3 regions of the Leptolyngbya sp. AN02str genome follow, and region 1 is predicted to be linked to each of the others. Evidence: riboswitches for the same ligand, from Rfam matches in the RefSeq annotation. Region 1 holds a riboswitch; each other region holds the start of a gene.

Region 1 (10,946 bases):
GGCATTTGCGTTGCAAAGGGTTATTACAGCACTGGCAGGTTATTTTGTCATTCTGCGCGGCAACACGTTTAATGTGGGCGATCGCATCACAATGGGCGGTGTGCGGGGGGATGTCATTGCACTGGACTTTATCCAAACCACCATTATGGAAATGGGACAGCCCGCCTCTATTGCAGAAAGTGCTGATCCGGCAATGTGGGTCAAAAGCCGCCAATTTACAGGTCGGATTGTCACTGTAACCAACGACAAAATTTTTGATGAGCCAGTCTATAATTACACGCGGGACTTCCCCTATCTCTGGGAAGAAATTAGTATCCCGATCACCTATACTGCCGATCGCCACCGTGCCGAACAGATTCTCCTAGAGTGCGCCGATCGCTACACTATCAAAATCAACGAAATGAGCCAGGAAGCCTGGCAGCATATGCAGTACCGCTACGCAATTAAACCCGTTGATCTGACACCAAAAGTATATTATCGAATTACTGACAACTGGCTGGAACTGACAGTACGATTTGTCGTTGGGGAACACGCTATTCGTGACCTGAAAGATGCAATGAGCCGTGACATCTTAACCTTATTTGATGAAGCTGGAATTGGTATTGCTTCTGCAACTGTTGATATTGTGGGATTTCCATCCTTACGGGTAAAAAACAACTCTTAAATCTCTAGAAATTAGAACTATCCTCAATATACAAAAAACCAAGCATTCCTAGGAAAAGCAGCCCTCCTCCAAAGGTTAGAAGACCAATAATTGGACTGATTTTCCAATCAATCAACATAAGCCAACAGAAAACAATATTTGCCAGGAACAGAGTCGCAATCAAACGTAGCGCTTTAAAAAAACTCATAGATCAGAAGTAAATATGGATTGAAACGATGTTTAGCTCTAGTGATGTTTACGCTGTCTCTTTTGAGATGGTGGGTTCCATCTTTGTTCTAGTTTGTCTACAAAGTGGTGTAGACGATACTGACGGTAGGCTTTAAGAAAGATGAGAAACAGAACTACTAGTGCAATCGTTCCTGATCATCAGTGATATAACTCCAGAACGGATGCAGTAATCTGCCTGGCAAGTAATGGGTGATGCTGGCGAAGTGGAGTTCATTTGTAAAGATGTAGAAAGTTCAGATTACATCTTGGGTTCACCGAACATTAGAAACTATGGATTTGTCACAAGAATATGTAAGTTTGCCTGGTCAGCAAGATGCTCAATCAATTGGTTTATCAGAGGGCGCGAAAGAGGTTTACGCCAGGTTGACTTGCCAGGTTTACCAAGAACGATTTGAGTGATGTAATAAGTTTTAGCCGTACGGGCGATCGCAGTTGGAATATCATCATCCTTAACCTGTAGAAACTTGCCTCGAAGATCCTGACAAAGTTGCTCACAGGTATTGATATAAAGTGCTTCTGACTTGGATAGGGAGCGATTGGGATCGTTGATAACTAACGCATAAAGCGGTGCATTCATCCGATTGGCTAAATCAGCGCCTCGCCTCAGTAGCCGAATTGAGTGAGGTGCCATAGACAGGCAAACCAATACTCGTTCATGGATGCAACACGGAGGATTAGCACTTTCGATCGCGTTTCCACTTAAACGTGATGCTTCACGCATTCCTTCTTGCTCAACCCTATCCGCAATGCATCGCAACGCTAACTCTCGCAGCATTACTAAACTCTGCCATTGAAAGACCGTTTGAAGAGATTGCTCTACCGTCTCAGACGGGTAGATGTTCCCAACTTGGAGCCGCTTCTGCAATTTCTCTGGAGTAACGTCAACGATGACCACTTGAGACGCTTCATCAAATAAGCGATTGGGAATCGTTGCTTTTACGATGATACCTGGAACCTTTGTCACAACATCTTTTAACCGCTCCAAGTCCTGAATATTAATAGTAGAGTAAACATCAATTCCCGCTGCTAAAAGCGCCTCAACATCCTGATATCGATATTCATAGTCAACCCCAGAGAAATTGGTATGGGCTAATTCATCAACCAGTACAAGTTGAGGTTGACGAGCCAAAATAGTGCTCGTGTCCATTTCGTGAAAAATGATTCCACATTGAGTGATCGCCTTTCGGGGTATGATTTCCATCCCTTGGGCTTTAGCGATAGTTGCAGGGCGATCGTGAGCTTCTAATAGCCCAATCACAACATCTTTTCCCTGATGCTTAAGCTGCTGCGCTTCCTCAAGCATTTTGTAAGTTTTGCCGACACCAGGAGCTATGCCAATAAAGATCTTGTGCTTGCCCCGGCGAGTTGTACAGGAGTAAGAACTATCCAACACGGTTGAAATAGAATTATGCATCGTTCAATTCTTCAAAAATCACTGTTTTGCAGATAATTTTTCATAAGCTGTTTAGCATGATGAGTTGTATCTGCTGTACCACTCACAATTAGGAGGTACTCACCTTGTGCTACTCGTTTGGCATATTGGTTAAGCTGACGTTGAGCAATTTTCAAGCTAATTCCTGCTCCAATCATGCCACCTGAGATTGTACAGAACAAACCACTAGAGAAAATGTAAATGCATTTGGAAAGCAACATTGCTCCGCTAACACCAGGCATCGCTGTAACACTCAACCCTAGTGCAAATCCAATAATCCCGCCCAGTGTATTGCCAATTAACCAACCCATTTTGAAGGCTCCACCATCGCCAATAAAAACCCTTGCAGATACACACTTCCTATGCTCTACAGGATAAGCATTGTGATTGTCTGAGTTATGGTTAAACTCATCGTTATGGTTAAACTCATCACAAGCCATCCACTCTTTGCCAACGATCAAAACGTTTGCCCTGGAAAAACCAGCCAGAATTAGCTGATTAAATGCTTGAATTGCTGATTCGTAGTTTGGAATGACAAAAATAGCGCGACAGTTTTGATCGTTCCTTTCAATTCTTCTGTTTGAAATTATAGAAAGAGCCATTTGCGCCCCCAAATGGGATACTGGTGAGTGTTGCTCAGGTGTTTCAGTCATGGGGGTCTCTGCCTGGAGATAGGGACGATCATTTCAAGTTGGAAGAGTTAAACGTGTCGAAATTGTTGGATGCAGGATCAGCATTTGGCGATCGCCAGTTCTGCGTTTCTACTGGTGATGGGTTGGACGCTTGCTCAAAAGTAGAAATGAACACAATCAAGGACGCGAAGCCGAGACAAGACAATATAAAACACGACAGAAAAAAGAACACAAAATTGATGGCATTTCGCGTTTCGTGGTTCGCTACTGGAGCGGCATAGTTCTGCATCTTGTTCATAAAGCTGCTCCGACTTCTACTGGAACTTTTACATCGTTTCGTTGAAAATAGTTCCTTTTGATTGGGCTGTGTTGCTGTGCCAGCAAGACGCGGAGTTAAGAATGCGGCAACGTTGTAGGCAAAGCTTGAGGTCTCAGTTTCGGGTTTCAAGAAATACCAGGTTTGATGATTCTCCTGATACCTCTTTTTTGAGGTATCAATTTGTTGAGGTTGCCTCCAAGGGAAATCTGATTGTTCTGGTTGTGTGGATGATGTCTCTAGATCAGCCAAAACTTCTGTGGCTGACTGATATCGTTGTCTCGCTACAGGCTCTATCATCTTGCGGAGAACCATTTCAAGAGACAAACTAATCGGCTCTGATAAATACTCCTGCCATCTCCAGCAACTGTCGCCACCGTCGTATAGTTCAAATGGCGACATCTGCGTCAATAGGTGTAAGCAGGTGACTCCTAAACTGTATAAGTCACTCGTGTAGTCAACCTGACCCCTAATTTGCTCTGGTGCAGCATATTCGGCACTCCCAATCAGAGTTTCCGTGCTGGCTTGATGGATCGACGTAAGGCGTATGGCGGAGCCAAAATCAACCAGAACCAACTCTCCTTGCTTTCCATCCTGACTGGAGTGGAGTTTATGTGGAGGAGTCTTGCAACGAATAATGTTAGCAGGCTTGATATCACGATGAACAATGTGGCGATCGTGTAGATATTGCAGAACGGGCAGCAGTTCTTGAAGAATAGATCGAACCTCACACTCCTTAAACAGTGCACTACATGTCTCTCGCTCAAGCGTCCGCCCGTCAATCCATTCCTGCACAATAAACGCCTGATGATTTTGGACAAAAGTGTCAATAAATGCGGGAATTTGAGGGTGTTCGCCTAGCTGGCTGAGATATTGCGTTTCCTGCTGAAACACGTGTGCTGAGTGTGGGTAAGGAATTGTCTCATATTCTAGGGACAGTTGCTTAACTACGCAAAACGAAGCTGGATCTTGCTGTTGATCAACTGCCAAAAATGTTTTACCAAGACTTCCTTGACCTAACAGCTTAATGATGCGGTAACGACAATTGAGTGATGAACTAGACTGACCAAGAAGCATATCGCCCCCAGCAAATTTGAGCGGCTGTACTGGCACATGGGAGAGAATAAACAGCCATAAAAAGGCCAGCAACCGTTTCTTTGCCAAACAGTTGCTAACTAGAGCAATCCTATTTGATTTGTGAGAGGGGTGCAGGGGGGGAACCCCTGCGTGGGGGCACCGCCCCCACACCCCATTCTCACAACCGATTTAGGATTGCTCTAGATCTAGATGCCTATGATTAGATCTTGAAATTATCAGACAACGATTACAAGGTATAGACGATATAAATTGATGTTTATTGTGGCTCTATACCTGATATACCCTTCATGTTACCTGCACAAAATTATCACTTAAGGAACGAAGCACACTTCTCTGTAGTCTGAGTGCGATCGAATTGCGTTACAGGTATGTATACCCATCACGTATATCCCGGATATATTGTTTTGCACAGATTTGCATTGCTATGATCGCACCATCAATTGAATAGGTCAGCCTAATTTAATCCTTCTTCAGTAGCAAGTGATTGAGAAGTGATTGAAGCGGAGGAACCATTGCTTGAGGCAAACTTTTTTGGGGCAAACCTTTTTGGGAGAGCATCTCTCAGCTCTAGCCCGTCAGCTAACTCCGTCGGCATTGAGGGGAGACTGAAGAGTCAGCATTTAATTAGATAATCTGATTTTGTCAGTGTCCTTAGTAAGTCGTTGTTCACTTCACTGTAGCTGCTTTCAGCGTTGATAGAAAGGTAGAACTCCTTTTCCTTGCATTGGCGTTCTTTGCCATGCATACGCGATCGCGCTGCAGATGTTTTCAACCTTGAAGGGCAAACTTTACCATGTTTTCAGTATCAGTTAATCGCATTGCACTTATTTCCGTTGATGGCGATCCGGCAGCAGAGATCGGGCAAGAAGAAGCCGGAGGGCAAAACGTTTATGTCCGGCAGGTGGGTCAGGCATTAGCTCAACAAGGGTGGCAGGTTGATATGTTTACTCGGAAGACTAGCCCGACTCAGCCTGCAATAGTGGAGCATTCAGCGAACTGTCGCACCATTCGTCTGGTAGCTGGGCCACAGGAGTTTATGAATCGCGATCGCCTGTTTAGCCATCTACCTGAATTTGTGCAAGCATTTCAAATATTTCAACACCAGCAAGGAATTCAGTATCCCCTAGTGCATACCCACTACTGGTTATCCTCCTGGGTTGGAATGCAGCTAAAGCGGCATCAGCCGCTCACACAAGTACATACTTATCACTCACTGGGCGCTGTTAAATACCAGTCTATTTCCAAGCTTCCCGAAATTGCTGATACCCGGTTAGCGGTCGAGAAAGCTTGTCTGGAGACAGTGGACTGTGTAATTGCAACCAGCCCCCAAGAAGAGCAACAGCTTCGTACCCTGGTATCTTCAAAGGGGCAAATTTACATGATTCCATGTGGGACTGACTTAGAGCGATTTGGGCGTGTTTCACGACTCACGGCTCGGCATCATCTAGGCATCGACCCTTATGCGCCCGTCGTTCTATATGTGGGACGTTTTGATCCGCGCAAGGGAATTGAAACCCTGGTACGTGCGGCAGCTCGTTCTCAATTCTGCCACTACGGACTCCAATTAATCATTGGTGGCGGCAGCCGTCCTGGTCAAAGTGATGGGCTTGAACGAGAGCGAATTGAGAACCTGGTTACATCTCTTGGGTTGGCAGATTGCACAGAGTTTCCAGGACGCTTGGATGAAACACTACCTCTCTATTATGCGGCGGCTGATGTCTGTGTCGTGCCCAGTCACTATGAGCCGTTTGGTTTGGTTGCCATTGAAGCAATGGCAAGCCGTACTCCTGTTATTGCCAGCCAGGTCGGGGGATTGCAATTCACGGTCATTCCACAAGTGACGGGGCTACTGGTTCCTCCCAAAGACGATACAGCACTTGCAATTGCAATGGATCAGGTTCTGAGCAGTCCAAATTGGCGAAACCAGATGGGTGAGGCAGGGCGAATGCGAGCTGAAATCGCCTTTGGTTGGAATAGTGTTGCCTCCAGGATGAGTCAACTTTACAGCACCTTGCTGTCTCAGCCATCGTTCGCTCACAAGCCTACTCCTGTTGCCGCATGAAGATATTTTTGCTAGCGAGCAATGCATTGTTCAAGATGAAACAGGTTTTCCTCAATTTTGTCAGATCTAGTCTTCTAATCCTGGATGTGAGCTTGTTTACGACGGCTGTAACTCTGTTAGCTCATATAGATTCCGTTCAAACAAGCCCTCTCCAGCGCTCTACACCAGCGGCTTTACCAATGTCTGGATTAGGAGATGACAATCTGGGTGGTATGAGCTTAGTCGGTGCTACTGGGTTAGTAGGAGTGATGGGGCTAGCCATTTTAGAGCGAAGACGACAAGTTGCTGTGAGAAGAGATGGTTTGCACAGCGATGCGTTAGAAACGGACACCGAATCCAGTTAAAAAAGTTGCAGTAGGAACGGTAAGGAATGACTACCAGAGATGAATTTCTCTATTCGCGATCGCCCTATCGCGGTCAAGCTAACCCTGCGAATCTAGTATTTAACGCAAATTTGCAAGAGTTTGCCCAGCGCACTGGCTACATTGCCAACCTGGAAACTGGCGGAAAAATCTCTACTGAAGAAGCTTATCAGAGTCTCAAAGCTCTTTGGCAACAGTTTGAATTTGCGAGCCAGCAGTTAGGAATTGACGACACGTTTTCTTCCACATCCCATTTGTGAGATGAATAAGCAACCCCTATGAGCATTACCTACTTGAGAGATCGGGCACGGGAAATTCGCCACGCCCGTACAGAGGCAGAGTGTGAAGCTCTATTAGAAGAGCTGGCTTACTACTTCAACATCATTGCATCTGGAGAGCGTTTGACTACGGAACATAGGCAAAAAGTCTTAAAAAGACTGTGGCATTTACGAGTCAACGCTAGCCGCAAAATTTGCCCTAGATAAGCATTGAACCATTGACAATTTCAACTATCTTGAGTAGAAATGAAACCCAAAGAGACTGTTTTTGTGATTCCAACTTACCGACTACGAGACGTAGCGGAAACCGTTGAGAAATACGACGATAACTTCTGGACCAATGGACACGCTCCTAAAATCATCGTCTTTGATGACTCAAGTTTGGCAAATCACGAGAAGTATTATCCGCTTTTAGAGGGAACTAAAACAGTTAATGAGATCTTTTACGTTGGGCCTCGTGAAAAAGAGGAGTTTATTAACTTCCTGAATGAGAGACTGCGCGATCGCAAACTGGAGTCATTGGTCAGGAACCTATTTCGTCCCAGCTATGGCGGCAATCGTAATTTCACATTGATGTACACGTTGGGGCATCTGATGATCAGTTCAGATGATGATATGCGACCCGACGCACTCATTGAAACCAGTCCAGAATCCTTAGCTACTGAGGAAATTTGCCGGGGTAAATTGTTTAAACCTCAGGAAAACGGGTATGTTCATCGATCCTTTGACTTACTCACCGCGTTTGAAGATGTTTTGGGGAAAAGAGTCAGTCAGGTGCCAGAGAACTATGAGATCGGTGAGTTTGTTGTTGATACTACGATGGAGCTAGAAACCAACACAACAAAAGGTTACTTTCGAGAGAATTCTCTGTTGTTGAAGGAAGGAGAAATTTCAGAGGATGCAGTGGTCAAAATAGCCCAAACGTTTCGCACAGGAACGAATGACATTGACACGCTCGATTTCGTTCATATGTATCTCAACAATGAAGAGCAGCTTTGTCCCGATGATTTGAATGAGCTATATGTTCTCATTAATTTCAGACCCGTTGTGACAAACAAAAACTGGCGAATGGACTGTGGAGTCGCTGGATATGACAATCGCTTGGGTTTACCTCCTTTCTTTCCAACTCGGCTAAGGTTTGAAGATTATATCTATCGCCTGTGGATACAGCAAGATAACATTTTAGCGGCACATGTTGATGCGGTTCAAAACCACGTTAGAAATAACTACATGCGGAATCCGTTGGTCAGTGAGATCTTTAATGAAGAAATCTCTAATTTACTGAAGCGAAAGATTAAAGACAGCCTGTACCAGATAGATGATCTTGGTATCAAATTTGACTATTACGGTGAAGTTACCTTACAAGATTCGGAAGAGATTCTCGATAGAATCGCCGCAATCCATACGAAGATTCTCATGACTGCGAAGGCAACTCAGAATGAGGAGAGGAGGCGATCTCTTCAAAGATTTGCCGACAGTTTATTCCGAGTATTTTATGGATTTGAGCCAGACTTTTTTCAACAAAACGTTTCCAGAATTGTTGATGACGTAGTTAGCCAATTTCATGCTGCATTAGAGATACGGCCAACGCTTGTTGAAATTTGTTATTTCCAGAAAGACAGGCAAGATTTGCCGCAAACCAGAGTTAAGAACCACAAGCTAAAGTCCAGGAATGGTTATAAGGCTGTGGTTTAACTTGATCTACACAGTTTAGAGGGAGGGGAGTAGGGCTTTGTCCTGCACCCCTTTTTTATCTAGTGTTGGGTTCTTCAACCAGGTTTCGGTTTATTGCCTGTCGTTGTCGTTACGGCAAAACCCAGCCCTTCTGAACGGCAATTAGAGCTGCTTGAGTGCGATCGTGTACTTCTAGCTTTTGTAGAATGGTGTGGACGTGAACTCGCACTGTTCCAGGAGCAATATAAAGTATTGTAGCAATTTCCTTATTGCTTTTGCCTGCCGCCATCAATGCCAAAATTTCATGCTCGCGGCTAGTCAGTGGATCGTCTAATGCTTCTGGCGGAGTTAGATTTGAAACTAGGCGATCGCCTGCAAAGGCAGCCTGCAATTCTTGAGTTGCTACCCGATCCCACCAGGAGGCTCCTGCTGCAACAGAGCGAATTGCCAAAATTAGCTTCTCTGCTGCAATTCCTTTGAGGCAATAACCCTGTGCCTTTGCTTCAATTAACCGAGCAATCAGGGGTTTCTGAGAATGCGAGGTGAGTGCTAAGACTGGAAGTTCGGGTTGCTGCTGCTTAATCTGACGGCAAGCCTCAACCCCGCCGATACCCGGTAGCCCAACATCTAGAACCACAACATCCAGCGGATGGCGCTTAACTAACTCAACGGCCGTTTCGCCGTCTTCTGCTTCAGCGGCTACTTCTAGTCCGTCTTCTTGCTGCAGACGCATTGAAAGACCCAGACGAAACAGTTCATCGTCTTCCACTAACAAGATTTGCAGCGGATTAGGTTTGATCATTTCGCAACAGGTGAAGCATTCGCTAAGTAGGCGGGTAGGCGAAACCCAAAGGTGGCACCTTGAGGAAGATGCTGTTCTGCCCAAATTGTACCGCCATGTGCTTCAATAATCTGCCGAGAAAGATAGAGTCCCAGTCCGGAGCCTTTGGGCTGGCGATCGCCACTTCCTTGATAAAACCGCTCAAATAGCAGCGGCAGGTCGTTCTTAGAAATGCCTTGACCGTTATCGATGACTTTAACAACGTGAGTCGTATCGCGGGAAGCCATGACGACTTCAACCTTTTTCCCTCGTAGAGAGTGATAGATTGCGTTTGAGATTAAATTGACAAAGACCCGCTGCAATTGCAGCATATCTCCATGCACCCACAACGATCGACGAAAGTTAGAATCATCAAACGTCAACCGGATTTGAATCTGTCGGGCGGAGGCGAGGTTGGTTAAGGTGGCGATCGCCTCTTCTGCCACCTTAACCAGATCAACGGGCTGGCACTGCAACTGCAAACCCTCTGTGTCATTGCGGTATACGTCTAAGAGCGTTTCTACCAGTTGCAGGGTTGTCTGATGACTACGACTCATGATATCCAGCACTTTTCGCTGAGAAACGGTGATTGGCCCAAACTTCTCCTGGCGAAATGCGGTGAGGGTTTCAATTGCACCCAGTAATGGTGTTTTTAGGTCATGCGTTAAAGTTGAGGCAAAGTCTTCTCGCACCTGGGCAAGTTCTTCCTGTGCCAACAGCTTCATCTGTTGCCGAATGATTGCTTCCTCGTAATATCGATTGCGATCGCTGAGCCACCCTGTCACAATTAAGGCAATTACCGCAATGAGGCGATTGGCAACTGTGGCTAAGGTCACTGGCTCTAGCCCAGGAATGACCAGATTTAGAATTGTCAATGTGACTGCAACAGATGTCACTAGAATGGTTGCTCTACGGCCCAACCGGGCACTCGTGAGCAGCACCGCCCCAATGTAAAGGTAGCCAAATACATAGGGCGGCGGTGTAGAAAATTCTAAAGCAATGACCAGAACAAACATACTAATAACTAACCACTGAATCACAGAGGGCGATTGCTTGAAGTAATTTGCTTTCGGTTGATTCAGTAAGTGTCGCAGCATTTTAATTTCAGTATTAGAAGCTATTAAACATAAGTTGGCACAACTTCAACGTCCGATCGGAATAAAAGAAAACGTTTAGGTGCAATTTATATCCTTGATATAAATACAGAGCGCTCACGCTAAACGCTTTTATATATCTGTGTTTATATCAAACTGTCTAGCTTTAGCTTAAATTGGTTTTTATACCTTGTCCTTACAAGCAAAAAAGCTTAAATATTGAGATTGAAACGGTTCTCTCTACTGCTCAGGTTACTGAACGGAAAGATGGCTACAGTGTTTCATT
Region 2 (10,946 bases), on a different contig from region 1:
TTGACCATGTGGTAGAACTGCGGCCTGAAAATTACCGCGCTTGGTACAATCGGGGATATGCACTTGCTGCCTTGCGCCGCTACGATGAAGCGCTGAGCAGCCTGGATACAGCGATCGCTATTAAACGTAATTGCTACTACGCCTGGAACTATCGCGGAGTCGTACTCACCAAGCTTGGTCGCTATGAAGACAGCATTTCCAGTTTTGATAAATCGCTGAGAAGCAAAGAAGAAAACCCCGAAGCCTGGTATGGGAAAGCCTGCGCCCATAGTGCCCAAGGCGAAGTGGACTTAGCAATTCGCAGCCTACATCGGGCAATTGTCCTCAGTCCTAATCTCTATCGGGTCATGGCTCAAACGGATGTTTCGTTTGACAATATTCGTCAAAATACAGAATTTCAACATCTGATTGGGCCTCACTAAACTTCATGGCAATTCATTAGGAAATTGCAGACCCAAGAATAGAAATTGAGCAATAGGTGACTGCACGCGGACACGCTTGTGCACCGTTTTTCATCATCCGGCTCTACAGTTTTATCAATGGCAATCCTCCATGATAAAGCCCCTGATTTCTTACTCAGAAATCAGGGGCTATTAGGCGAATACACAAGTCAGCCTTTTAAAGCAAAAGCAGGCTAACGGCATCACCAGAAGTTTTGAAAGGCCAACTTAAAAATGGAGTGTCGGCGTTATTTATCTATGTCTATAAACTATCAAATGAAATCCGAAATTTATCAGAATTCAAGCTTTTCTTTAGGGTTCGTTATATCCGTTTATATACAGAAATATTCCACCAGGGGTATCAAGCATTTCTCGGACCGCATTTGAGCGGGCGATCGCCCTGTACAGGTTATATCAACCCGCCACAGCAGCAGGCCTGCTACACGATGTTGTGCGAATGATTCATGCTTCATCCAATTCATACAGCAGGTCTAGAGTTGGCCTCAGTTGCTTTCATCACAGCCCCAACACTCTGAAAAAGCCCTTCCATGCACTAGTGCACAAAAGGGCAAGATTCAGTCTCGTGACACCCAGCTTACCGATGCCGCAGCAGCAAAAGGTTTGCCCCTGCGCTGCCAGCCTCCTCTAGAGATTCTTAAAGTATTGCTCTAGAGCCTCGCAGGTCACGTCTGTCATGGAAATACCGCGCTCCGTTGAGAAAGCTTTGAGCTTTTCGTATACGGCATCGCGCACACCAATGCGGTATCGTGCTTTGCCAGAACTCTTGGCAGGAACGGTAGGAACGGTGAACTGCCGCAACGCATCAAACCCAACGCGATCGCAGAAGTTGCCAAAGCTTTCATTGGGTTGGCGGTTCTGCTTAAAGTTCAGGAACAACGGCTCTAGCAACGCTTCCAAATCATTCACGTGCACCTTTTCCGCAAAGGGACGAGAAAGGCGAGTTTGGTGGGGATCAGCCCCCAGCCAGATCTGGTACGACTCGGGCGACTGCCCCACAAATCCCAACTCCGCCAGATAAGGCCGCGCGCAACCATTGGGGCACCCTGTCATGCGAATCACAAACTGTTCGTCCTTGAGACCAACTTTGTCAAGCAGGGCACGCACGCGCTCCAAAATGCTAGGCAATACGCGCTCTGACTCGGTAATGGCAAGGCCACAGGTCGGCAGGGCAGGACAAGCCATCGACAAGCGCTCTAGAGAATCGATCGCCTCAACAGTTGGGACGCCGTGATCGGTCAAAATTTGCTGAATGGCTTCCTTGGCAGCAGGATCAATGTCGTACAGCAGCACGTTTTGGTGAGGGGTAACCCGCATGGGCAAAGCAAATTTGGACTCAATTTGGCGCAGCGCTGTTTTAAGTTGGAAGGTACCCTCATCTTTGACTCGGCCATTCTGAACCGAGATGCCCAAAAACAGCTTGCCATCTCCCTGCTCATGCCATCCTAAAAAGTCGAGATACTTGAACTCGGGTAGGGGCTTTGCTGGCTGAATGGACTTACCAAAGTAGCGCTCAACCGCTTCACGGAATCGCTCCACTCCCCAATCATTGATTAGATATTTCATGCGGGCGTGACGACGATCGGTGCGATCGCCATAATCACGCTGGGTCGCCACAATCGCCTTCACAAAATCATAGATATCCGCTTTATCGACATAACCAATCTCATCGGCAATGCGAGCAAACGTTTCTTCTTTGTTGTGAGTTCGACCTAAACCGCCGCCAGCATATACGTTAAAGCCCAACAGTTCACCTGCGCTGTCTGTAATCACCACCAGGCTTACATCTTGTGAGAACAGGTCTACCGAGTTATCGCCAGGTACGGTCACGGCACACTTAAACTTGCGTGGCATGTAGTGAGTGCCATAAATCGGCTCTTCTACATCATGAATCACCGTGCCATTGCCGTTACGCTGACGAGCCGCTACCACATCGGGGTGTTCCTCAGCAGATAAATACTTCTCACCATCCAGCCAAATTTCGTAGTACGCGCCCGTTTGGGGAGTCAACAAGTCTGCAATATGGTTAGCGTATTCCCAAGCATATGCATAATCTTTTCGGTTTTGGTATGGGGCGGGCGGGGCCATCACGTTACGGTTCAGGTCGCCACAGGCTCCTAGCGTCGAGCCCATATTTTGCACAATGGCCGCAATCGTGGCTTTCAAATCTTTCTTCAGCACACCATGGAGCTGAAATCCCTGGCGAGTCGTGGCCCGCAGCGTACCACTGCCGTAGCGATCGGCCAATTCATCCAGAACGAGATAGAGCTGAGCCGGAATGAACCCACCTGGGTTCCGAGTCCGCAACATGAATGAGTAGTCTTTCTCCTGACCTTTGACCCGGTTGTCCCGATTGTCTTGCTGGTAGGAGCCGTGGAACTTCAGGATTTGAACCGCCTCTTCAGTGAAGTGCGTTGTGTCTAATAACAGTTCAGTAGCAACGGGTTCACGCAGTTGATTGCTACGCTCTTTAATCCCTTCAACTTTGGAAACCTTAGAGACTTGGGCAGCGGCAGGTACTGAGGTGGGAGACATAAGCGCAGTAACAGTTTTAAGTAATTGACGGACTAAGGCAAGGGGTGGTGCGAGAGCGCACTCTAGGCAAGCCACTGATTCACACTATCCCGATAGAGATTCTGGGAAATCATAGCTATTTTATCACTCGCATACCGAAACCATAGTGCCGATCCGCAAAGAAATTCGGCTCCAACACTAAAAATTTATTCTTTCGTTCTTTCAATTGAAAAACGTGCAAAGCCTGAGCTTGCTACTACCCGTGCGGCTGATCCAGTTGTGACCTGGTGGGCAAGGTTCCGATTGTCTACCCAGTTTTACTGGATATAGACCTAACTGCTGTTGATGGGTAGAACTTTAATTAATTGTTAAATTGATGATTCAATTTGCATGATCACCAGCTTATTTTAACCAGGACTTGTGCAGTTGAATGATGTGTGGGGCGCTAAGCGCCCCACACATCATTCAATCCCCAGGTTTTTCGGATGAAGTGCGTAAGTCCTATTAACGTCAGTTCAGTCCTGCAACGGTTGATGCGAAACAATGGCTGAGCGCTTTTGCACAGGGCTTACCAGTTTGGTAAGCCTTGGTTCAACCGGGTTGAACTGTGCGATCGCCTTTGAGTGTCCCTGATCCAAAAAGCCACCCGATGCAGTACATCGAGCGGCTTGAGGCTTATGCGACTAACCTTATTGGCTTAACCCTATGCGCTAACCGAAAGGATTGCCAGGAAGCGCCTTCAGCTTAGAAGCGATAAGCAGCGCCGAGTTGGAGGCTTACCGCTGCATCGTTGCTGTTGCGGTAAGCATCGAAGCCAACTTTGGCATCTCCGTACACCACGACATTGCTGAGCACGGCTGTTTCAACGCCAGCAGTGATGACGGGCGCATTTTTGTCGCCTAGAGGAGTCGAGTTGCCTTCATTGGTAACGAAGGAGTAGCCACCGCCCAAGTACAGGTTTGTGTTGGGAGCGATCGCCGCATCGTAAGTGACGATAGGCATGAGTGCGACAGAATCATCACCAAACAGAGCAGCACCCCGAACAGAGACAGGAGCCAAAGGCACATCAAAACGTCCCTGAACATTGGCACCAAACGTGCTGTCACCAGAAGCATCTTCAGTTACTCCTGCCGAAATACCAGCGCCGAGGTAGTTACCATTCATACCGCGAGCCAGGGGCAGCGCCGAAGCAGAGTTGGCTGAGAATACAACTGGAGCAACGGCCAAAACAGCCAAAGAAGAGAGAGCAGCGATCGACTTAATAGAGCGTTTCATGTCAGTTCCTTCCATCGAAAATAGGTGAGAGAATGGCTCAAGAGACGAATCAATTTAGTTCTTCAAACGGCTATGCATTGCATACAAAAATGAGTTGTTTTGAGCGTCAATTACAGCCAGTTTGAATGAACAAGAACTTGAGCGCATTAAGTTTTAAGATGGGTTCTAGCGATAAGAAGTTCCTCTAACGTTGAGTCAATCTTCTTTCCTTGCGAACCTATTACTGTTGTATTTCGAAAAAACAAATCCAAGGTTTATCAAGGTTCTCTTTCCAAACTGTCACATGACTTTCGTTGCATTTCTCGTAACAGCTTCGAATCTCATTCAAGCCAGTTTTAAGACCTGATATTTTAAGCACTGATAAACGGGTTGAAAGGACGAATGAAGTTCCTTCCTTGTTCCTCTTTGAGCTTTAATTCACCCAGTTGGGGGATGGATGCTAATCATGCGGTTAAGTTGAAAAGTGCTCATGTTTTCTTCAAGAGTTCAAACTGTTGTCCAAATTTTTCACATGAATTTGCACATGAGTATGAGTAAAAGCAGCAAAGGATGAGATCAAAAGGATAGCGATCGCCAAACGGAATCAAGGCTTAAGCTGTGAAAATTCATTTTGTTGAAACAATTTGCGATTCTTGATAGCTAACCGAAGCCGTACCTGATACAAATACTTTTTTGCATCAAGTACGGTAAACCGTAAATTAAAATCGGTAGTTTCTAACTGCTTTTGGTCATCTCCTATACCAGGCTTATCCCTTTGGGGTGATGAGTTGACTAAAAACTTTTGGTAAGCTATTCTCGCAGCAAAACTCATAAGTCAGCCTAATTCAGTAAGGCTTGAGTTGCCGAATTGGCTAATCAAAGCACCTTACTGGAGCGGAGGAACCAAACTTTGGGGCATATCTTTTACGGAAGGGAACTGAAGAAGCCAGCTAGAAACTTGCAATTTTCAATTGCTTACAGCTCTAACTGGTCATACTCAAAACCTTCAAAGGAAGGGCAACTCTCAGCCCTAGCCCGTCAGCTAACTTCGTCGGCATTGAGAGGGACTGTACAATCGGCACAGTTGCTTGCAAAGTCGCTTTGCACAATTGTTTTACGGTTCGATTTTCGTCAGTATCCTTCAATTTCAGTATGCGGCTTTGTAGTAGTTTTGTGCCGGCTCTGACACTGAGGGTCCAATAACTATTGCCTCTGGTGTCGAGCAAAAATCGTGAACCATGAGGTGAAAGAGTCAGTCATGTTTCCAGATCAAAATCGGCGAATTGCTCTAATTTCTGTTGCTGGCGACCCAGCAGCCGAAATTGGTCAAGAGGAAGCTGGTGGCCAAAATGTGTATGTTCGCCAAGTGGGCGAACATTTGGCAAAGCAGGGTTGGATCGTTGATATGTACACCCGCAAGAGCCATGCAGATCAGCCAGAAATCGTGCAGCATTCTCCAACCTGCCGCACGATCCGCGTTCAGGCTGGGCCGTTAGAGTTTCGTAGCCGTAATGAACTGTTTGAGTATCTACCCGAGTTTGTTAGCTCAATGGAAGCGTTTCAGCGCCGGGAATCGGTATCTTATTCGCTTGTCCATACCCACTATTGGTTGTCGTCTTGGGTGGGGATGAATCTACGGCAAAAGTATCCACTGGTGCAGGTTCACACCTATCACTCATTGGGAGCCGTAAAGTACAAGGCGATCGCTCAAATGCCTACTGTGGCGATGCAGCGTCTGCCGGTCGAAAAAACCTGTCTTGAGACGGTTGATTGTGTTGTGGCAACTAGCCCGCAGGAGCAAGCTCACATGCGGGAATATGTTTCGGAACTGGGCAATGTGGTGATTGTTCCATGTGGCACCGATATTCAACGCTTTGGCAATGTATCGCGCCAGGAAGCGCGGGCACAGCTCGGTTTAGATCCCGATGCCAAGATTGCCTTGTATGTGGGTCGATTTGACCCACGGAAAGGGATCGAAACGTTGGTTCAGGCGATCGCCCAGTCCAAACTACGTGACCACGAAAACCTGCAGCTAATTATCGGTGGCGGTAGTCGCCCTGGTAAAAGCGATGGGAATGAGCGCGATCGCATCGAGAAAATTGTTCACGAGCTAGGCATGCAAGACATGACGAGCTTCCCTGGTCGGTTGGATGAAACGAATCTACACCTATACTATGCGGCAGCCGATGTGAGCGTTGTGCCCAGCCATTATGAGCCCTTTGGCCTAGTACCTATTGAGGCAATGGCCAGCCGCACTCCCGTTGTGGCCAGCGATGTTGGTGGATTGCAGTTCACCGTCGTTTCTGAAGAAACAGGTTTGCTGGTACCGCCCAAGGATGTTGATGCGTTTGCTCATGCAATCGATCGCATTTTAGAAAACGACACGTGGCGAGCCGAATTGGGCAACAACGGTCGCCACAGAGTCGAAACCTATTTCAGTTGGGAGGGAGTCACCACTCAGTTGGGGCAGCTCTACGACAAACTGATTCAGGGAAACGCTAAGAATCTAGAGCAAAAGGAGACACCGCAAGTTGCGGCGTAACCGCTCTAGCCGTTGAGCGTTTGGTGCAATCAATTTTAGATGCATCGATAAGATGAATAAAAAAAGAGTTCATGGCTATAGTTCGTGAACTCTTTTTTAACGTCAGTTTCGATTAAGGGCTGTTCTGAGGTTTGCGCGCTGCGCAAACCTCAGAACAGCCCATCCATCAGCTAATGTCTTGAACTTTTAACATCCAATCCAGCACATCTGGATCTTCGTTAAACGAAATAAGATTTAGGTGTTCTGGATGGGCAATCAGCTCTTTTGCCAATAGGAACCCCGCAATAGTCCAAGTTTGGTACTTACGGGATGCTTTGCCCACCAATCGACCATGCCGACCGTCGTAATATTCGGGCCACTCGTCCTCACTCAGGCGTTTTTCGGCAATGGCGATCGCCCGCTGAGCCATATCAACGCGTCCTGTCTTCACCGCTGCCGCCGCCAAAAACCACATGAGCACTGGCCAGTTGCCGCCATTGTGATACGACCAGGGCACATTTTTGGGATCGCACCCAGTCAAAATCTTCCATTCCAAGTCAGCCACGGCAGGATAGCAAATCTTCATTGGCATGTAGCCCACCAAATCTTGCCACCGCTGCTCGATTAAATCCATGATGAGCTGAGCTTCATCATCACTCACCAGCGAACTAATCACCGCCATCAAATTTCCCAGCGTAAAAAAGCGGAAATCCATCCGAGCTGGCCCTAAGTTTCCTGCCAAAAAGCCACCTCGCTCTGGCATCCAGTCATGAATCCAGTCGGGAATGGAGTCGGGATAGATGTTGAACTTGTTAACCGCCGAAATCCCAAATTCTTCGGCTCGGTAGCGATAAATATTGTTGAGTCGCTTTAAGTCCAGCCAGTAGTACTGGCGGATGTGATAGCTCAAACTGCCCAACCGCTGGTTCACAATGTGGTAGTAAATGTCGCGCTTGAAGCCGGGAAGTAACAGCTCCCGCGCAGCTCGCAGTGCTGCGTAAAACAAAGCCTGAATTTCGAGCGGATGCCCATCTACACCCATGCGACGGTCAATCATAAACGCGCCATCGGGCACCAACATGGTGGGATACATATCGAAGCGATCAGCCAGGCACAGCTTGAGAATCCACACGATACCCTGCTGAAAATCGGGCTGATGCGCCAGTTCCCAATCACCGCTGGCTTTGACATAGGCCCGCAGTAAGATCATCCACCACAAGCAGGAATCGACGGGAGTAACTCGACCGATTGCGTGTTCACCAAAGTCGGCCACCAAGTATTGTCCGTCGCTTTCCGACACGACCTTAAAACTGGCTGGCATCACGCCCAGTCCTGCATTAAACCAGTCCATTTGCTTGTCGCTACTTTGCAGCGCCAACGTTTCGATCAAAAAGTTGCGAACCATGTCGTATTCGCCTTTGATCAAAAACAAAAGTGCAGAGGAGACAAAGTCACGCACAAAGCATTGGTCGTAATTCAATGCCTCTACGGTTGGGTCGCAGGCGGCAACGGTTCCTACGGGGCGATCGCCCACGTAGACCACCGAACGCTCTAGTAGCTGCCATGCTGCGTCGACCTGGGGACCGACCTGTGTTTTGCTCGAAGTTTCCATGCTGTCCTGCTGAGTGAAATACCAAACGTAGAGCCAGTAAAAATTTGAGTAAATGTGCTTGAAAAGCGGATCAAAAAAGTATGAGAGCTGGGGTAGCTGACAGAACCATTTCACTCCACCAAGGGAAATAGGCCGCTCATCCCAGTCCGCTTTATCCAATCAATAAACTATCAATCTATAACATTTGTAAATTAGTGACAGTCAGCTCTCAATTGCTATCAAAATACCTCTGAGAAAAAAGAATTTTAATGAATCGTATTGCCGCATTTCTAGCCAGCGGATTAAGTACGGTGGCTAAGCAATCTGTGGGTAAGAGGATGTTTTAAAGGTTCCAATGGCAACCCCAACCTCCCCCGACATCCCCCAAAATTGGGAAACTGTGAATGAAAAACAGGGCTGGAAGTCCCCCAGAATTGGGGGGTTGAGGGCGAATGCACACCATTTGACACTTCTCAGACACCCTTTAAGCTGCGGTTGGTAGTGCCACTTATCCGGTCCTATGCCGCAACCTTTGTGGGGGCTACTAGCCCATGGCTAGCAAAGAGCCACTGCATGGGTCACGGATCAGGCTGAACCAAGGCACTAGCACGGCGGCATGCCGCCGTGGAGGCACTCAAGGAATCGACTTGCGACCATCCATATTCGTGAATCCGAATTCTTCAGGATACGGATTCTCGGTCAATGCATAGCGTTGAGCAAGGGAGATCCGCTTGCACGCCTCACCCAAGCTCCTGCTTTTGCTGTTTGCGCGATCGCTCACAGGCCACAAGCAAGGCAGCTCAGGAAAGATGCGGCAACGGCACCCAAATCGCAATTCCCAAGTCCTGCAAAAGATTATCGTGACTTCAGATTAAGCCGTTTTCAAGGAATACAGCCATGCTTTTGTCGCAATGGTTTATTAAACTCTCATAAAATACTCGAGAATTGTTAAATATTTGACCATAGCCGCCAAAATCGGGCGAAAATCAACCGAAATATTGCGGGACAACTTCGGCAACCGCAAAACTTATACGCTGAGCTGAGGGAGCCGTACTCTGCCGACGGATGTGAGCGTGGCATGGCGATCGCCCCGTTCCGTTGCTTGCAGCACAATCTCTATATAGTGGGCAGGTCGATAGGAAAGGCGCTCTGCCCATTCAATCGCCACAATACCCGGCGCGTACTCCTGACCATCCCAGTAGGTGTCTAGATAAAGCGCATCAACCTCGGCTAGCGTGAGCCGATAAAGATCGAGGTGATACAGCGGAACCCGTCCTTCGGGATATTCGTTGACCAGGGTAAATGTTGGGCTAACGATGGGATCAGCAATTCCCAAGCCACGCCCCAATCCCTGTACCAAGGAGGTTTTGCCGCTGCCCAAATCGCCTTGCAATAGCAACACCGTTCCAGCCGAGAGCGATCGCCCTAGTTGCTCTCCCAGGCAATGGGTCGCCTCCAAATCTGGCAAATCAAGATTCACACTCACCATATTTCCTGCGTATCTCGTGCCTTTTGTCGCTGATATGACTATCCACCCCGTCTAGCTCACCTTGCAACCGGCATCATGCAATATCGGATAAGCCGACGGTATCGTTAAAAGTTCTAAACTTCATCCAATCAATCTTTCATTCAATCAAACCATTGACATAAAAGACAGAGAAGCCTGATTTCAGACAGATTTCAAAACTCTATCGTTCACTTTTCCCGAATTGCGATTCATTAGAATTTCCTGTTCTTCTGATATAAAAAACCTATCAATGAACGCAATTTAAGTGAATCGATAAAGTCAAAGAATCTTCATCGACCTGTCCACTTTGTTGAAGGGCTAGCATTGAAAAAGGGCATGTTTCCATGCCCTTAAAATATCCTGAAAAATGACCTAAGAAGACAGGATACTTAGTTGTCGTAAACGCGGCACTCAGCAGCTTCCGGGTTATCGTCGCAGTATTGCTGAAGTGAGTTTTTGTTGGTATCTTTAGCACGCTGGTGAGAGGCTTCTGCTTGCAGTTCTTCAACCGCATCCCATGCAGCTGCACACTCAGGAGATCCGTTACCGTTCACCTCGCAAGCTTCGCGGGCTTGTTGGCGCTCTTGCTCAATTTTTGATTGAATATCGCTCATAGCTCTCAGTTAAACCGATATTTTTCTGAACTGTTCCAATTTTAGACTACCGTGAGGAGTGGTTCTATTAAGTCACCCATGCGGAGGATTATTACACGCCCACAAAATTTAGATTGGAATCTTTAGTTTATGCTAACGTGCGATCGCAGGTTCTTGCCTGTAGCTATTGTTACTAAAACCGACCCACCGCTAGCTCTGGTGTATCTATCCCCTCCCAAAATGGTGATTCATCCTGAGATTGCATGAGAATCTAAAGATCTTTAGGAGATTTGGTTTGTCATTTGGTTTCCAAAACAGCCCAAAATGGAAAAAGGATTCGCAGGATAAGGGACGTTACGATGCCAGAAGCCACACCGGGCCGCATGAAGTGGGCCAGCGCACTCTCAACCAAGCCATCGCTCGAAGCCGCTGTCAAAGAAGTGGTTGAGCAGGCACAGCAGCGGCTTCAGGCATCTGCCGACCTCGCGCTTGTGTTTATTTCCTCTGC
Region 3 (10,946 bases), on a different contig from region 1:
AGCAAATTCTCGACATCCACACCCTCGACGGCACCTTCGAGGGTATCTTCCATGTCGCTACGCAGCCGCGAAAGTGTTTTTTCGGTGGCAAATTGGTAGAACCAGTAAAAGGCGATCGCAAATGCACCTGAAAAGATGAGGGAAAATGCGATGAGTAGTTTCCACCTTAAGCTAAGAAATCGGCTTGAATTGGCCTTGCCTGTCGTCATATCAACTCACTTATCCCAAACAAATCTTCAAATCTTCAAAGGTCGAGAGTATCCAATACGCTTTTTCCGCGTCGCCGCCGCTTGAGCCGCCAGTTCAGCAGACTTGCTTCGTATACACTGCGCATTCGCAATGCGGCCCACAGTGCAATCAGTCCAGCCAAAAAGGCGATCGCTAAATAAACAGTATGGGGTTGAACGGACAGATGCGTGCTCGTTAGCACAATGCAACCCAACAAAATGGCTGCCAGAATACTTCCGGCTGAATTGAGATAACTATCCATAAAAATAGAGACTCGACCCCGCCGTTCTTCGGGTACAAGCCCTTGAAGCGATTTATAAGCCGTTTCGGAAACGCTGAATAAAGGAAGTTTGTGGGTGAAAATGCCACTGATAGCCCCCATTAAATTGGGTAAACCAATCATACATACTGTTCCCATCAACGAAAACACAGGAGAAATAACGAAGGTGTTTTTCAACCCAATTCCTGTAATTAATCGCTGAGTGAGGAAACTTTGAATGGCCATATATCCCAAAATGCGAGCCAACACAATCAAACTATAGAAGGTTTGGTAGGTACCGCTTTCAGCGAATGCAGACTCGGTAATTCGAAAAAAATGAAACTCTAGAATGGTGTCGCATATCCACACACAAAAGAGCGAAATAGACAGAAACCGAAAGGCAGGAACTTCTCGAATAAATCCCCAACCTTCGGTGAGTGTTTCTTGCATCGTCTCAGTTTTGTGGTGAACTGCACGCAGTTGGTTCCGTTTCAATCCTACGCTTGTGGCAACCACAATGAGCAGATAGATCAAAATATTGAACATGAGCAGCTCTTCAGGCCGCGTATTGAGCGACACAAAAAGCAGCGGAGCCAATGCCGCACAGCCAATTCCGACCAAATTGCCCACCAATTCCCAGTTGGCGATGAAGGGGAATAGGCGCTGGGTTTGGGCAACTTCGAACATATCGCTGGCGACTAACCACAGCACCAGCGGTAAGAAAAATGCCTGTTGTTGAGAAAGCAAGTAAAAGATGGCGTAGGTTAACCCACTGGGCGCGCCAAAAATGACCAGCAGCCGCAACAAGACGTAGGCGATCGCCAAGCCAATGCTGACTCCCTTGAGCAGGGTGATGCGATCAAACCGATCGATGAGGAGAGATTGCAGTCCGGTTGTCAGAATTAGAATTGCGCCGTCAATGATCCAAACAATCAGAATTTGTGAAACCCCAACGTCATTGATGAAGTTGCTGATGGAGGAAATCTCAGAAACTTTTTGGGCGATCGCATTACTTAAAAAAATTAAGCTGAGGGTGATAACCCCCATGGTTTCGTTTTCACGTAGGCCAAATATGCGGCTAAGAAACGACATAGGGTGATCGCGCAATAGGTTGAGTTGGGGAACACGAGAGCCAAGTAATGTCTACTCAGGCATTTTGCAAGATTCAGGAAAACAGCACCCACTTCATGGTTTCCTGATGTTAGTGCTCGGCTTGGCAGAGGGCTTTACACAAACGTCAACAATGGCTGGAGACAGGACTTTGGTCACCCTTCAAGGTTTCCCAAAACCAGAGAGGGGCTCACACATTTACCCCATCTTTGCAGGCATTTGCCGCTCCAGTTGCTCTGTGATTTCAGCCTGGCTAAGCAAATGGACTGAGAAATCAGCGAATGTCCTTGCGCCATATGAAGCACTCGCGCTTGAGGCACTGACAAACCTGAGCGGGTAGGAGCGATCGCTCAAGACATGACTCGATCCGCAATGGCTTCAAATACCTTGGTGAACTCGTGGTCTGGATATCTCAATGCATAGACTCCGCTGCTCGCCAAAATCATCATTTCATCAGAATGGGGGAGCACTCCGGCAACTTGCGCTGAATATATATCTTCCACCTTTTCCTTGAGCTGATTAAAATCAAAAATGGTAGGAGCTTTATTCACAATCATAAAAAGCTCTGGAACTTCTAGCTTTCTGGCAACATCTACCGTCACGGCGGTTCCCTGATAGTCTTGCTGATCAGGCCTTAAGACTAATAACAACACGTCCGAAATTGTGATGGAAAGCAATGTTTCCTCATTCAATCCGGGATGAGTATCAATAAATAAATAATCTAGATCAAGCTTATCAATGAGATCTTGAAAGCCGTCATTCAATAAATTTACATCGTAACCTTCTCGCAAAATACGGGCGATGTCACTAGCTTTTACACTGGAAGGGACAAGGTAAATGGCGCTTCGAGATGTCCCTTTTCCTTGTAATACTGAAGAAACATCGTAGGCGGTTTCTTCGATGGGCAATCGCCCCCAAAGGTAGTCATTGAGCGATCGCTCTAGAGAGCTTTCGTCATACCCAAATAGAACGTGAACCCCTGGAGACTGAATATCTGTGTCCACAATGCACACTCGGTTGCCTCGGCTCGCTACAATCGCTGCAATATTTGAGGTCGAGTTTGATTTGCCAGTTCCGCCTCGATAAGAGTGAATAGAAACTATCTTGGGCATAATATAAGTGAAACCTTATATAAGTGAAACCTTAACACCACAGAGTAAACTGAACCCACCTTCACATGCCTAGACTAAGCTATAAAGCTTCATCGTTATTTAAAATCTTTACTATAAAGAACATCCCTCTTGATGTTTTGTTAGCTTGACTTAAGCATTGATATATAATCAAACCCATTGACGAGACGGATTGTGTTTGGAGTCAATCTTTAATCTTGAAAGACTCGACAAAATTCGAATGGTGAGCTATTACAAGTAGGACAATATACCGAGACTGAGTTGCCAAAATTTATTACCTTGTCTTAAATATGGATGTATCTTTGCTGACTTAAACCTGCTGACAGCTTTACCGAAATACGTCATCAGCTCCTCTTGCTAGCTTAGTAAACTTGCTCTTTACATCATCCTCATTCCCCCTTTTGTTTCTATAAAGCATGGCTAAAGTTCTTTCGTTTCATGCAGCTCAGCATGGGGTGGGCAAGTCTCATATCGTTGCGAACTTGGCTGTGATTCTTGCAAAATACGAAAAACGAGTTGGCATTTTAGATGCTAGTGCGGCCTGGTCAGATTTTCACCCTTTGTTTAGGGTGGAGCAGTCGGTGCTTGATCCGTTATTGAACTACTATTTGTGGATCGCTGAACAGCCAAATTCAGACTCCTTTCAAGCCGTTTCATCTTGCCCTCAAGGTCGCAATGTTATTTTGATTGGGAGCGGCGTTGAAATTATTCCAGCCAAGGCTTCTCTCAAAGATCTAGAGTCGTTGTTATTGACGGGGTATAGTGTTACCGCGTTATCTCAACGTTTTGAGGTACTGGTAGAGCGATTGGCCCTGGACTATCTGTTGCTCGATGCACCTGTTGGCTTTGGCCATCTTGCCTTATTTTTAATGACGCTGTCGGATAAATTAGGCCTTGTTGCTACGTTAAAGCCACAAGATTTTGAATGGTTAGCTGTCATGTTAGAGGTGGCTCAACGGTTAGCTATTCCGCAACATTTTTTGGTCATGAATCAAGTGTTGAATGAGTATGTTCAAGCTTCTGTTCAAACTCAAATTGAGTCTGTATTTCAATCACCCGTGTTGGGAATGTTGCCGTTAGCATCAGAAATTATGGAAATGGGAAGTTGCGATCTCTTCTGTTTGCGATACCCGAATCACCCTATTACTCAAACGATGGAGGCGATCGCCCATTGTTTAATCGAAGATTAAATGTATCGCCCACAAGACCTATTGGTCAGGATCTATTGGTCAGGAGAAGTTAAATTAAATAACTCCTCGACAAAGTTAAATAAAAGTTAAAGATTGCCAATCTCATAAAGCATCGAATTTTGTTTCAATCTATTGCTAAATATATTGATTCGTTGACGATTAAATACCTGAATGTTAGCTTAAGTATTGTACTGAATCTGTATTGGTCGGCCTAATTTGGGGAATATCATTTAGTTAGGAGTCATTGTAGCCTTTTCACAATAAGGCTTTCCCCCAAAACGGAGGAACCACTTTATTGGGGCGTATCTCCCCTAAGGAAGACGCAAAACCTTGCTCCAAAGCGCTTGAATAGAGACGCTGTTCTTAAGGTTTTCTTTATTTTTCCTTGAGTTGGGAGAGGGGTACCTCTCGGCCCTAGCCCGTCAGCTAACTCCGTCGGCATTGAGAGGAGATTGAAGGAAAGAATTTTTTTGACTTGACTTCAAAATCCTCAGGTTGGTTGAGAATGACGCTGTTTCATTCTTGAGCCTGCTCTTCCAAGAGTAAACGCCCTGCGTCGTGCACTAGACTGCCGACCTGTTTCTATCGCGTTTTATGGAGTTGCAAATGGTCCTGAGTCGATGTCTCATTGGGCAGGAAAACTGTCTCTCGCTGTTGTATCAATTTTTAATTGTTAAATTTCGCGATGAAGCGCCTGTTCACAATTGGGCGATCGCTTGTGTTTCCAGCGTTGATGGGGAGTCATGCTGACCAAAATCATTGCCTCCAATCTGTGCGATTAGCCAGTGTTTGATCACATTGCTATAGATGGCAATGTTTGGCGTGATTGTGCGATGAGTTGTGTCTACAGGCTAACTCCAAATTTTATTGCAATCTTCCTAGCTACAGGCTTATTTAGAGGAAAGGGCTGTGAAAATTAAGTCCATGCTTGCACGTTTACAGAATGGGTTGGGAGATTCCAACTTGATGGACCACATGCTGTTGTCTTCGGGGCCAGCGTCTTTAGAAACAGCAGAAATCCAGTCTAATGACGTCATCAACCTGCTGATTGGTTATAAAGGTTCTCCTAATAGCCAAGTTGCATTGGATTTAATGTTGTGGATTGCCCATCAAACCCGCTTGGCTACGCAAAAACAGGTGATGGTGCATGTGCTGTATGTCGTGGATCAACCCCTTCAGCAAAAAACGAGAAGACGCTCTACAAACCGACACTTTTCCAAAAAGCACGCCAATAAAAAAGAAACCCTTGCTTTGTCTCAATCGGTTGGTAGTCTACGTTCTGCCCAAACAACCGTGGCAACACCGTTAAGACGAAAAGAAACGCTCCGTGCTCCGTTGCCCCATTTGTCTCACTTGTCGGACTGCTTGACGGGCTGCCAGGCAGAGCTTGACCTTGTGCCAAAAACGCCGCTTGATCAAGCAGATTACATTTTGTGGCAAGCTCGATGCTTAGCAGAAGAGTGGCGTGGTTCTTTGGAGGCACATCTGCGGTTTGGCAGCTTAGCGGAAAGCCTAAAGACTGTGGCTAAGGAAATGAAGATTGATCTACTACTACTTGGCTGTAGCTCTCTTGACCATCCACAGTTAGCGGAGTTAGCCGATGATTTTCCTTGCCCAATTCTAGGAATTCCATCTCAGTTGGAAGAAGGGTAATCGCCTGCATGGATTGAGCGACTGTGTTAAGTGACTCGCAAAACCAGGCATTGTTGGAAGGTGGGTGCTGAGATTGTCAACATGGAATGGCTGTGCCGTGGCATAAACCACGGCCGATTGTGAATGCCGTTGCCCGGTTACAGACCGACGTTACCCCTTAAACTTGTAGGTGGTTGTCTTTGGGTCTGTAGGTTTATTGCCAGCTATGAAGCTTGTTTTTTTCGGCACCCCGCAGTTTGCAGTTCCCAGTTTGGAAGCGCTCATTCGGCACCCTGAGTTTGAGGTGGTGGCTGTGGTGACGCAGCCTGACAAGCGTCGTGGACGGGGTAGTGCGCTGAGTCCGTCTCCTGTTAAGGAAATGGCAAGCCAGCATGCGATCGCGGTATGGCAACCGCGCAGCGTGAAAAAGCATGCCGAAACGTTGGATTTGCTGCACGCTAGCAAAGCCGATGTCTTTGTGGTGGTGGCCTATGGGCAGATTTTGTCTCAAGAAATATTGGATATGCCTCGCTTGGGCTGTGTGAATGCCCACGGCTCGCTGCTGCCATACTACCGGGGAGCGGCTCCAATTCAGTGGAGTTTGTACCATGGGGAGCAAGAAACAGGCATCACAACCATGTTGATGGACGCAGGCATGGATACTGGAGCCATGCTGCTAAAATCGACAACCAAGATTGGCCTGCTGGATAATGCTGTGGATTTGGCCAAAACTCTGGCCCAGCAGTCTGCCAATTTGTTGGTAGATACGTTGAAGGGTTTGGAGTTGGGCACGATTGAGCCAATTCCCCAAGATGAGGCGACGGCAACCTATGCTCCCCTCATTCGCAAGGACAACTATCGCCTGGATTGGTCATGGGGGGCGATCGCACTTCACAACAAAGTGCGCGGCTTCTATCCCAATGCGGTGACGACCTTTCATGACAATCCAACCAAAATTTTGGCGACTGTACCATTGACACCATCAGTGCTGCCCCAATTGTCCCAGGACTTGCAGGCCCTGGCTCCGGAGTGGATGCCATTGCTGAACAAGGCTGCCCAACCCGGCACGATCGTTGGCATATTGAAAGAACAGGGAGCGATCGCCCAAACAGGAGATGGATTGCTTTTGTTAAAAGAAGTACAGCCCGCTGGAAAACGCGCTCAGTCAGGATGGGACTTTGTGAATGGGAGCCGCCTGTCCCTTGGAGAAGCGATGGCCTAGGAGAGCTGAGCTGTACATTCCAAAATGAGCCGTTGATTCACAGTCGCATAGGGCTGAATTTCCAATGCTTTGCGAAATGCCTGAATTGCTGCAACGTATTCGTTGAGTGCGGCATGACAAAGCCCTTTGCCATGTAAGGCCCCAAAGTGGATGGGGTTAAGTTCAAGGGCAATTTCGCAGTCTTCTAACGATTCGCGATAGCGGTTTTGCAAAAAGTAGAGCACGGCTCGTCGATTCCAGGCTTCGGCAAAATCGGGCTGGGTTGCAATCACTTCAGATAGTAAAGTCTCAGCCTCTTGAAATGCGCCAGACTCCATCAAAACTTGACCACGTTCTAGAAGCTCCAGCCCATAGATGCCCTTTTGCATAAACCACATGCGCCATAGTTCTGCCGTGGCGCGATCGCGCACGGTCTCATCTGGCTTTTTCAGATCTTCTAACAGTGAGTGAATTGTAGCGTCATCCATACAAGCCTCCCATGTTTGATAACTTGCATGTCTGGATTGTGAACATCTCTCTACTATTCTTACTGCTTTTTGTAGTGGCGGCAATCACGGCACGGGCCAACAGGGTTCACCCCACAGCGCAAAATTTCGGAGTGAGCATTGTACAAGCACGTTGCATCCCCAACTACCCATTTCTCGCCCCAAAGGGTGCGCTCCTCAGAGTGGTGTACCTGCTGCACATAAAGGGCAATCTTTTCAAGCTGATACTTGCCAGCCTTGAGTTGGTAGCGGTGACGGCGCTCTAATACTGTATAGGTCTCCCCCTTAAGGTCGAAGTAGGTGCCAGGCTGAGTACTCCCATCCAGCATGACATATCCCAACGATTGTCGTGGGCTATTGAGAATGACCTCGGTGGGGAGAGACTGCTCCTTATTGGGTTGCATGAAGTCTCTATTCTTTTAGTTTTAAGGATGGTATCGTACCCAGTTCACAGATGTCAGGCTGATGTGTTCATCTTTGCAGCTAACGTGAATTTCGGGAAGGGTTAGCTAATTAAAAGTCCCTTCCGTGTTTTTACGGGTGAGGGGTATGCATCCATACAAGTTGTGGGTTTTGCTGGCCTATGCTAAATGGGCAAACGACATTTGAGGCATGTCAGTAGGTATCTGGTTATGAGCAAACTTCAGCCTATCCAAATTGATGAACACACGGTTATTTATATTGAGGCAGAAGAGGGAATCGATACCTCTGGAATTTCTGCTGGTAATGGATACAATAATGGCTACGAAAATGGGAACGGCTATGGAGCGGTAGAAGGTGAACAGAGCCGTACTTCGAAAGGGATCGTTACGCGATCGCCCCAGACTGATGTGATGACTGCCCGAGTGCAAACTTTAGAAAATACGATTCGTTACTACACAACCTATATGTTGAATGGGTTTAAGAAGATTGCGATCGCTGAAGTTAAAAAAGTCACATTAGAATTTGGGGTCAATATGAGCGGCGTGAGCGGTATTCCCTACATCGCATCGGGAACGGCTGGCTGCAATGTTCGGGTTCAGGTTGAGTGCAGTTTTGACAATCAAGACAAACCAAAGCCTCAGTAGTTTGACCTTAGTAATTTGACGTTGTATCTCCTTTTATAACTGTCGCTAGTGTAGTTGAAACAGTTTTAAGGATGGCTTTGCTATCCTTAAAACTGTTTCAAGCAGGCCGTTGGAGCAGGAGCAATGTCTATCGCAGTAGTTTGGCAAGTTTAGCGGCGGACGTTGCGTGTCATATATGATGAGAAGATGTGATAACAAGAAAACTTCACCCAAGTCTCGTGAAGCCCAGTATTAGATCTCCTCTACAAATCGTTGTGCGGCAGAGCCAGGAAACGATTTATGCTTCCAAAAAGCCATTTGTGCAGGGGGCGATTCATATGGCAACTTGCGTGATTTGATTCTGCTTTGTCATCTCGCCAATTGACCAATGGTTCAACCAAAGTTTAGAGCTAAAACGACTCGCTTAGACGACTAGATTCCTGTGTGGGCTGGCTCTTGAATTACCGAATGAATCGTTTGCAGTAAATCTTGAATCGTGTACGGTTTTGCAAGATAGCTCTTGATGCCCCTTGGTTCTTTTAATTTATCACTAGGCATAAAACCACTGACGGCGATCGCCTTTAAATCTGGATGAATTTTGCACAGATGTTGAATTGTTGTGATGCCATCCATGGATGGCATCATCATATCAACCAGCGCAACAGAAACTTTGTCCCGATATTGACTTACAATCGAAATCGCTTCTGCTCCACTGTTTGCAGTTAGCACTCGATAGTTGTAGGTTTCTAATGAGATTTTAGTCATCACTAGAATTTCGACTTCATCATCGACGACTAATATCCACTCCGCATTACCTTTCGATGAACCTGTTGATTCCTTCGGTTGAGTCGCTAAACCTTCGATCGCGGGTAAAAAGACTTTAAATTCTGTTCCAACTCCAACCTCGCTAGAAACATCAATAAAGCCCACATGGCTTTTAACAATACCTCTGACTGTAGATAGGCCCAACCCTGTCCCTTTACCAATCTCTTTCGTTGTAAAAAAGGGTTCAAAAATTCTGTCAATAATATCATCCGTCATTCCTACTCCTGTGTCCTTAATCGTGAGACACAGATAGGAATTGACCGATGCATCGAGATTTAGGCGAGCATAGGATTCATCAACAAATAGCTTTTCGGCTGCAATGGTAAGAATGCCGCCATCTGGCATGGCATCCCGCGCATTAACAACCAAGTTCATAATCATTTGATGCAGGTGAGTCGCATCGCCAGAAACAGGCCACAGATCTGGCTCTAAATTGATCTGGAGTGCGATCGATTTTGGGAACGTCTTTGCGGCGATTTGCTCAACTTCGTAAATTAAGTCTTTCATTTGTATGATGGTGGGTTTGCTCTCCACGCCTCGTGCAAATTGCAGAACCTGCTTTACTAGCGCTGCGCCGCGTTTTGTGTTGGTCTCAATCACTTTAAATAGCTGCTGACTGCGCTCATCAGCATTCGGAAACTTCATTTGTAGAAGTTGGGCTGTGCTCAGCAGCGGCGTCAAAATATTGTTCAGATCATGGGCAATTCCTCCTGCAAGGGTGCCCAGGCTTTCCAGCCGCTGCGCTCGCAAAAACTGGCTTTCGAGCTGTTTCTTTTCAGTGATGTCAGTATTCACCACAAGGATTGATTTTGGCTGTCCTTGAGCATCGCGCATTAATGTCCATCGGCTGGCAACAATGAGTTCTTTTCCTTGCTTATTAACTTGACGGAGTTCGCCTTGCCACATTCCGTGCTTAACTAAATTTTTGTGAATGATTCCTAGTTGATCGAGCACTTCCAACCGATACAACAGTCGATTAGAGTCTTGATCCATCACTTCTTCAATACACCATCCATACAGCTGTTCTGCTCCTTTGTTCCAATACTGAATTTTGTGATCCATTCCCAGAACTAAAATGGCGTCGGTTGTGATGTTGAGCAATGCTGCCTGTTCACGGATTTTATCTTCGGCTTGTTTGTGTTGCGTTAGGTCAAGCACAAAACTCACGATCGCTTCCTGAGATTCGTCGAGCAATGCTCCGCCAATCATGACTGGGATGCGGCTACCGTCTTGGCGAATATATTCTTTCTCAAATGAACTAAAGGCCCCTGTTTGGAGTAATTCCGCGATCGCTGCTTGGTTTAGGGATGTATATTCTGGTGCTGTGATCGTTTGCCAGTTAACTTGGCCTGCCTCTAAATTAATGCGATCGTATCCAATGATTTGCAGAAAAGCATCATTTGCGTCTGTAATGACGCCATCTATTTTGCTGAATACAACTCCGATAACATTTGATTCAATTAAATGTCGAAAACGTGCTTCGCTTTGTATCAAAGCTTTGAAGGCATGTTCGCGTTCTGCTTCAACCTGCTGTCGATGGTGAACTTCTTTTTCTAAACGTTCATTTTGCTCGATTAATCGCTGAGTGAGGTTTTGCAGCCGAACATGGGTATTGACCCGGGCTAAAACCTCCTCATGGTTGAGGGGTTTTGTCACATAATCAACTGCGCCAAGGTTTAAACCTCGCACTTTATCGGCATTGTCGTTTACAGCCGTCAGAAAAATTACCGGAATATCTTGTGTGCTTGCATGTGCTTTGAGGCGACGGCATGTTTCAAACCCATCAATACCCGGCATGAGAACATCAAGCAAAATCAAA

What was found. Region 1 has a riboswitch for cyclic di-AMP ahead of ACQ4M4_RS27245 (glycosyltransferase family 4 protein). Riboswitches for the same ligand answer to the same signal wherever they lie in the genome.
Region 2: linked by a shared signal. The riboswitch ahead of ACQ4M4_RS24720 (glycosyltransferase family 4 protein) and the one ahead of ACQ4M4_RS27245 (glycosyltransferase family 4 protein) in region 1 are both predicted to bind cyclic di-AMP.
Region 3: linked by a shared signal. The riboswitch ahead of ACQ4M4_RS26510 (universal stress protein) and the one ahead of ACQ4M4_RS27245 (glycosyltransferase family 4 protein) in region 1 are both predicted to bind cyclic di-AMP.

The regions. Positions count from the first base shown of each region.
Region 1 is NZ_JBNXVR010000064.1:1,235-12,180, forward strand. It holds gene ACQ4M4_RS27225 (mechanosensitive ion channel family protein) at 1-664, shown strand, start outside; gene ACQ4M4_RS27230 (sensor histidine kinase KdpD) at 1,161-2,306, opposite strand; gene ACQ4M4_RS27235 (hypothetical protein) at 2,318-2,977, opposite strand; gene ACQ4M4_RS27240 (protein kinase domain-containing protein) at 3,006-4,436, opposite strand; cyclic di-AMP (ydaO/yuaA leader) riboswitch at 4,813-4,979, shown strand; gene ACQ4M4_RS27245 (glycosyltransferase family 4 protein) at 5,164-6,432, shown strand; gene ACQ4M4_RS27250 (hypothetical protein) at 6,612-6,776, shown strand; gene ACQ4M4_RS27255 (DUF7219 family protein) at 6,803-7,054, shown strand; gene ACQ4M4_RS27260 (hypothetical protein) at 7,073-7,279, shown strand; gene ACQ4M4_RS27265 (hypothetical protein) at 7,319-8,767, shown strand; gene ACQ4M4_RS27270 (response regulator) at 8,877-9,548, opposite strand; gene ACQ4M4_RS27275 (sensor histidine kinase) at 9,545-10,663, opposite strand.
Region 2 is NZ_JBNXVR010000048.1:8,808-19,753, reverse strand. It holds gene ACQ4M4_RS24735 (tetratricopeptide repeat protein) at 1-422, shown strand, start outside; gene sir (sulfite reductase, ferredoxin dependent) at 1,086-2,993, opposite strand; gene ACQ4M4_RS24725 (hypothetical protein) at 3,717-4,247, opposite strand; cyclic di-AMP (ydaO/yuaA leader) riboswitch at 5,078-5,297, shown strand; gene ACQ4M4_RS24720 (glycosyltransferase family 4 protein) at 5,485-6,768, shown strand; gene ACQ4M4_RS24715 (glycoside hydrolase 100 family protein) at 6,935-8,359, opposite strand; gene ACQ4M4_RS24710 (hypothetical protein) at 9,070-9,213, shown strand; gene tsaE (tRNA (adenosine(37)-N6)-threonylcarbamoyltransferase complex ATPase subunit type 1 TsaE) at 9,366-9,827, opposite strand; gene ACQ4M4_RS24700 (Calvin cycle protein CP12) at 10,235-10,459, opposite strand; gene ACQ4M4_RS24695 (FIST signal transduction protein) at 10,798-10,946, shown strand, end outside.
Region 3 is NZ_JBNXVR010000058.1:7,080-18,025, reverse strand. It holds gene ACQ4M4_RS26530 (HAMP domain-containing protein) at 1-209, opposite strand, end outside; gene ACQ4M4_RS26525 (hypothetical protein) at 245-1,579, opposite strand; gene ACQ4M4_RS26520 (MinD/ParA family ATP-binding protein) at 1,948-2,709, opposite strand; gene ACQ4M4_RS26515 (MinD/ParA family ATP-binding protein) at 3,144-3,917, shown strand; cyclic di-AMP (ydaO/yuaA leader) riboswitch at 4,156-4,373, shown strand; gene ACQ4M4_RS26510 (universal stress protein) at 4,842-5,570, shown strand; gene fmt (methionyl-tRNA formyltransferase) at 5,776-6,771, shown strand; gene ACQ4M4_RS26500 (tetratricopeptide repeat protein) at 6,768-7,238, opposite strand; gene ACQ4M4_RS26495 (DUF6464 family protein) at 7,298-7,660, opposite strand; gene ACQ4M4_RS26490 (CU044_2847 family protein) at 7,889-8,323, shown strand; gene ACQ4M4_RS26485 (hybrid sensor histidine kinase/response regulator) at 8,735-10,946, opposite strand, start outside.